Regions from separate parts of the Limisphaera ngatamarikiensis genome, predicted to be linked through region 2. Evidence: riboswitches for the same ligand, from Rfam matches in the RefSeq annotation. Region 2 holds a riboswitch; the other holds the start of a gene.
The links. A riboswitch is a leader RNA that binds a small molecule or an ion and turns the genes downstream of it on or off. The one in region 2 is predicted to bind cobalamin.

Region 1 (3,410 bases), on a different contig from region 2:
GCCGCCCAGGGATCATAAAACCATCGCGACGGACTCCCCAACAGCGCTGCAGGATCGTCGTAAGGCGGCGTGCCCAAGGTACCCTTCACCTGCACCACTGCGGTCGCAAACGGGCGCTCCGGCGGCCCGGCTGCGCGGATGTCATTCGGCGGCCGCGCTTCTGCAAAATCCCCCTGTGTTAGGGCCAGCCACGCACCGTCTTGCAGTTCCGCCGCGGCCCAGGCAGCGTCCACATGCACCCAATCCGAGGACGCAGGGGCTGCAAGCCATCCGCCGGTTTCCCCCGGCTCACGCCACGCCTGCCAACCGCGGCCACCGCCTGCGTCGGCAAACCAGTCGCCCGGCTCCAGCGACGTCAGATTCGTCCGCTCCCCGGGCGCCAACATCAGCAATCCTCCCCCAAACGCCTCGGGCAACCAGACCCTGCCCGCGCCGCGCAAGCCAAAGCGTTCGTTCCCGTTGGCGTCGAAGCCCAGCCCGAACAACGCGGTGCCGTTCGTCTCGCCGGCCGACACGACGCCGAACAACCGCGGGTCCGCAGCCAATACGCTCCGGACCATGTCCCACACGGTGGCGCGTCCGTTCCATCGGTAACCCCACGCACGCGCCCGCCAACCGACCCGGTGATCTCCGCAAACAACCGGATCGGCGGGCACGGGCCATACGATCACCAGTCCGGCCCGGTTCGTGCCCGCGCCCGCCCAGCATGCCAGCTCGTCCAGTGAAAGAGCCGAAGCCGTCGTGCCGACCGCCCCAACAAACGTCCACGCCAGCGCATGAGACCAGGCACGTTTCATGACCGGGTTCGGCCCCGCAGACCAATCCACCCCGCCAATCCCATCAATACCAAAGCCACCGTACCCGGCTCGGGCACCGGCGCCGGTACCGGCACCCCCGGAGGCTGCGCACTAAATCCGGGCGCAAAACGCCAACCGTCCCATGCCCCGGAAACCAACGCCCGGCTTGCCACCCCCACCGACGACGAGGTCCACGTGGTCCCGCCATCCGACGACAGGTAATAGGCCCAGTAACCCGTGTTCCATCCCTCACGCCAATGGTCGCCCGCATCGGTGGCAGCCCGGGCATCATTGGGACTCAGCGACAGTGCCACACCCTGCGCATCAAACCCCGGGTCGGGTGACACCCCAAACACCCCGTTGCCATTGCGATCATACCCCAACCCATACACCGCCGTGCCCCAACCGTATTGACCCAGGTGCGCAAACAGGCGCGAGTCCGCCCGCACCACCGCCAACAACATGTCCAACCCGGTGGCGTCGCCGTCCCATTGATAGCCCCAGACCAGCGACTCGGGCCCCAAACCGTCCGCCCAATCAATCACCAACGCGGCCTGGTTGGTGCCACTGCCAACCCAGAACTCAATGTCCGCAAACGTGGCAGCCGGCGCACGACCCGACCCAAGGGCCACCACCAAACCAAGGCCCATCCAACCCAGCACACTCCGTTTCATGACGTACCGATCCTCCTCTCCTGCCCAGGATGACCCGCGCCCCGGACACGCGGTTCTTGATTTGTCCCGGGACGAGACCAGGCCGGATCAGGCGCCAACCGGTTTCGGCTCCGGGTTGCCGAAACAAAAACGCCTTCCTCCGGCAAAACACGAAGGAAGGCGTTTTCGCAAAAATCCGGTTTCCCCGACACAATCCGCACCCACGGCGTGCCGGTTTCGGACTGGCCTCATCCTTCTCTTTTGCGGAGAAGTGGGCATCGCCTCCGGGGCGACGCCCTGACGAGCACAAGCCAATCGGTCTCCTGACTCCGGGCTCCAAACCTTACTCCCGCCTTCCCACGCCTTGCGGCGCAGTGGCCTCTGGGAGCTCGTCACCCGTTACAGTGGCGCAACCGTCCCCGATTCGCACGGGGTTCCCGTCACATTGGCTTGTGAAGGTCCTTGTTCAGCCGGTCCCTCGGACCGGCCACTCCTCTCTCAAAGAGCGCCGCCATTCCTAGAACGCCCCCGCCCGACTGTCAAGCATCACACCAACGCCGCAAACCGCCCCTGCAAACCGCACTGCTGCCACCTGCTACTCCACACAAACCACCCCCACCAACCCCGCCGGCATCACCCGGGGAAAGTCTGCGGCCCGAGCCTCGGCATCATAACCGAGGTCACATCGGCTGAAGCCCGGGTGTCACCGCGGCAAATGGGAAGAAGTCAGAGGACAAGACACCCTCGGCCCACTTGCTTGATCGTTGAGTCACCTCCCACTCCCGGGTCCGCCCGGTCTCTGGCGGCCCACTTTCCTCCGTGCATCTGCCTCTGTGCCTCTGGAGTGCATCAACGGGCAGGGCGGAGCGTGCACCATACGGGTCGGGCACAACAGTCGCGTTGGGGTTGCGAATTCCGATGGGCTTTTCGCGCCGGCTGGATTTGGGAACGGCTTTGGACCGCCACCCGATGGGACCGCCCCCCCCGGCAAGATCAGCGAGGTCACAAAGCAGACCGGATGCCGCCTGTTCGGGTTCAGCGGGGCCGAGACGTGGATTCGCCGGCAGCCGGCCGCGAGGGCCGTTCGGTGTCGGAGGTGTCAGTTCTGGCCGATTCGACCAAACTGCGGGCACGATCCAGGCCGCCCAGGCTCCAGACATTCGTGTAACCGATCTGTTTCAGTTCCTGTTCCGCCAGGCTGCTTCGCCGACCGCTGCGACAATACAGCAACAAGGGCCGCTGCTTGTCGGGAAACACCTGCGGTGCGCGGGCCCGAATCTGGTCCAACGGCACATTGGTCGCTCCGGAGACATGCCCCTGACGATATTCCTCCGGGGTGCGCACGTCCACCACCTGCGCACCGGCCTTCAGATGCGCCCGGACCTGCTCCGGGGTCAGCCCCGCTGCCACAGCGGATCGCCGCAACCAGATCACAGCCACCACGATGGCCAGGATCACCCCCAACCATGACCCCACCGAAGCATCATTCATACGCCCTTTCACATCAGCAAATTTGCACGGAACCGCCACCTCGACAACCGGGCGCGGTTACGTCTCTCCGCAAATGGAGCCGGGGCCGGGGCCGGAGGTTACAACCGGCCCCGCGGCCCCGGCTCCGATCCACATCGGTTCCGCCGTTCCCCCTGAAACTTTGCCCCAATGCGCCAGGGGATCGTCACGAATCCTGCAGGGTCATACGGGTGGTTCCGGGCCCCGGGCTTTGGTGGGAGCTTGAACGCGGCCCGGCGGTGAGGAACCGGTGCCGAGGTTGTCTGCGGAAGTCATCGCCGTGCCGGGACCGGGAAACCGGAGGCAACAGCCCCGTATCACTCCTCGAGCGGGGGTAGCCCTCCCGACGCGTGAGTTCAAAGCCACCGGCAGGGACCGCGGCCGCCCACCATTGGCAAGGTCCCAACGTTTCAGCCGTGACGCAGCACGAACTGGCGGTGTTGCGGGAAAA
Region 2 (3,410 bases):
GTGTCGAGCGGCAGCAGGCCACGATCCCACTTGGAGCCCTTGAACGTGGGATAGGCACCGCGCTCGGCTGCCAGGTCCGACGAGGCCTCGTAGGCGCAGTAAGCGATGAATTCCATGAGCTCGTCGGCCAGCTCCACGGCGGCCTCGCTGGCATAGGAGAGTCCCCGGCGGTAGAGCACGTCCTGAAAGCCCATCAGGCCCAGGCCGATCGGCCGGTGGCGCAGGTTCGCGGTGCGGGCTTCCGGGATCGGGTAGAAGTTGAGATCGATCACGTTGTCGAGCATGCGCACGGCCGTGCGGATCGTGTCGCGCAGCCTGTCCCGATCCAGCTCGCCCCGCTCGTCCACGTGCGCCACCAGGTTGACCGAACCCAGGTTGCAAACGGCCACCTCTTCGGGCGAGGTGTTCAGCGTGATTTCGGTGCAGAGGTTCGACGAGTGGACGACGCCCACATGGTCCTGGGGCGAGCGGATGTTGCAGGGGTCCTTGAAGGTGAGCCAGGGATGGCCGGTCTCGAACAGCATCGAGAGCATTTTGCGCCAGAGATCGACGGCCTCGACGCGGCGCCAGTTGCGGATGCGGCCGGCTTCGGCCTCGCGCTCGTAGTGCTCATAGCGCTCGCGGAAGGCGCGGCCGTAGAGGTCGTGCAGATCGGGCACCTCGTCGGGCGAAAAGAGCGTCCAGTGCCGGCGTTCCCGCACGCGCTGCATGAACAGATCCGGAATCCAGCAGGCGGTGTTCATGTCGTGCGTGCGGCGGCGCTCGTCGCCCGTGTTGCGGCGCAGCTCCAGAAACTCCTCGATGTCCAGATGCCACACTTCCAGATAGGCGCACACGGCGCCTTTGCGTTTGCCGCCCTGGTTGACGGCCACGGCCGTGTCGTTGACGATCTTCAGGAAGGGGATGACGCCCTGGCTGCGGCCGTTGGTGCCCCGGATGTGGGCGCCCAGAGCGCGGACGGGCGTCCAGTCGTTGCCCAGCCCCCCGGCCCACTTCGAAAGCAGCGCGTTGTCGCGGATCGCCTTGAAGATCGCGCCCAGGTCGTCCTGCACCGTGGTCAGGTAGCAGGACGAAAGCTGGGGATGGGGCGTGCCCGCGTTAAAGAGCGTGGGCGTGGAGTTCATGAAGCGGAAGCTCGAAAGCAGCTCGTAGAACTGGATGGCGCGGGCGGTGGGATCGTCTTCGGCGAGCGCCAGCCCCATGGCCACGCGCATCCAGAGATACTGGGGCAGCTCGAAGCGGCGGCCTTCGGGCTCGTGCAGCAGGTAGCGGTCGTAGAGCGTCTGCAACCCGAGGAAGGTGAACTGACGGTCGCGTTCGGAGCGGAGCGCCGCGGCCAGGCGGTCGAGGTCGAACGTCTGGAGCAGGCGCTCGTCGAGGCGGCCCAGGCGGACGCCGTGCTCCAGGTACGCCCGGAAGCCGGCGCGACAGGCTTCGGCCTGCTCAGCGGGCGGCACCGGGCGTCCGAAGACCTCGCGGTAGAGCGCGTCCAGCAGCAGCCGGGCGGCCACGTACGTGTAGTTGGGCTCGCGTTCGATGTGCGTGCGGGCCGCCAGAATCAGCGCTTTGTCCAGTTCGTCTTCCGGAATGCCCGGATAGACCGTGCGCAGCAGCTCTTCTCGGACCAGCCCGGGATCGACGTCGTCCAGACCGTCGCAGGCCGCTTCGATGCGCACGCGCAGCGCTTCGTGCGGAAACGGTGCTTCGGTGCCGTCGGCGCGGCGGTAGGTGAGTTGCTGGCGGCGGCGCGCCTCGGCGCGGGCCTCGCGGTAGAGGATGTAGCGGCGGGCGACGGCGTAGCGTCCGGCCCGCATGAGCGTGCGCTCCACCTCGTCCTGGATTTCTTCGACAGACACCTCGGCGCGGTCCCGGCACCAGCGCACCACGGCGCCGGTGAGCGCTTCGATCTCTTCGGCCAGTTCGGCCGAAAGGGGCGCGTCGGCAGGTAGTTTGAGCGTGGCGCGGAAGGCTTTTTCGAGGGCGCGCCGGATGCGCTCGGCGTCGAACGACACGCGTCGGCCGTCCCGCTTGATAATGGTGGGCAGAGGCCCGGCCGGGGTCGCCGGGAAGTTGGTGGTGCCCCCGCCCTGGTCCGGTGATGCGTGCGGAGCATCCGGTTGCCGGGCGAGAACGGCTGCTGCGTCTCCTGTTGGCAAATCAGCTGCAAGGGCCTCCGGTCCGGAGGCAACGGTTTGAGTCCCGTCAAAGGGACCTCGCGGGGCCGATCGGTGCCGGCCACCGTTGAGCATGAGCATGGCAGGTGGTGATTCGAATGCGCGGCCGCCAAAACCGCGCTGGTTGGCTTCCTCACCCTGTCGTTTGGCGCGACAGCGGCCCGGTCACCCAACCGGGCCCGATGAGCGTGAACAAGCAGGTCTTCTGGCTCCGAGGTCATCCTACTCCGCCGGCCTTCCCATCCTTACGGACAGTGGCCTTTGAGGCGTTTCGTCGCTCGTTACAGCGGCGCAACCGCGCGGGATTCTCACCCGCTTCCCTATTCTCCCCGCTCGTGCGGGGCACTTGTTCACGGCGTGTTCCGGACCACTCCGGAACGTTCAAAGAACCGCCGCCAATCTGGAGACGTTTTTCCAAATGTCAACACCCTGGGTTACACCCGGACTTTGAGTGTTCAAAACCACGCGCTAGCAGGGCCCGGCACCCCTGAAGGGCCGTACCAGCAAGTGGGCGAATGTGACTCGCCAAATGACCCTGCCGATCTGTAGCGGGGTGAAAAGTTGGTCCGGCCGGGCATCGGACAGCCAACCAGGCGCGCAGGTCGAAGGTGGGACAGAAAGATTGTCGCATGAACGAAATTACAAGGGGCGGTCCCGGGTGCCCAAAAGTGGCCCGGCTTCTCGCCGACCGGGATTTCTTCAAGATCCCGGCAGCGCGCAGTTCACCGATCGCCGTTCCTCGTTTGGCAATCAGCCACACTCCCGTGGTTGGGTTCGGGTTTCCCGGGCTGCGAGGTTACAGGCCCGCTTCCCGATCCCCTGCCCATCGATCTTTGAAGAGGCCGGGCACGTCGGGGCGGTTTTACGAGCAACAAACCGCGGTGCGGCTTCGGTGCCCGCACCCCGGCGAGGGTAACCCTGGAAGCGGCAGGGCGCGGAAACCCGCGAAGGCAGCCATGACCGCCAGGGTACTTACCCCGGAATGAGGCGCGCAGACCGACCCCGGACAGTGGTTTTGGCGGTGCGCAAGTGCGGAGGAGTTGGGGGCGACCGGGACAATCTTTACCGCCGGGGCCGGATCAAGGTTTCAGCACTGAGGTTGTTCCATGAGCTGTGGGGTTCCCCCATCGACCTGGTCGCGTAGGCAGATCCCCCGGTCGGCAAAACCCGGGAAGGGATGTGGAGGAGGCTACAGTGCAATGCTGAGGTCGGAGGTTTCGAGGGACCACACGCGCC

Region 1: another riboswitch for cobalamin. It lies ahead of G4L39_RS06700 (PEP-CTERM sorting domain-containing protein); the one in region 2 lies ahead of G4L39_RS11575 (ribonucleoside-diphosphate reductase subunit alpha).

Annotation. Positions count from the first base shown of each region.
Region 1 is NZ_JAAKYA010000043.1:70,125-73,534, reverse strand. It holds gene G4L39_RS06705 (hypothetical protein) at 1-797, opposite strand, end outside; gene G4L39_RS06700 (PEP-CTERM sorting domain-containing protein) at 794-1,471, opposite strand; cobalamin riboswitch at 1,747-1,915, opposite strand; gene G4L39_RS06695 (rhodanese-like domain-containing protein) at 2,486-2,941, opposite strand; gene xylB (xylulokinase) at 3,370-3,410, opposite strand, start outside.
Region 2 is NZ_JAAKYA010000079.1:177-3,586, reverse strand. It holds gene G4L39_RS11575 (ribonucleoside-diphosphate reductase subunit alpha) at 1-2,045, opposite strand, end outside; cobalamin riboswitch at 2,353-2,539, opposite strand.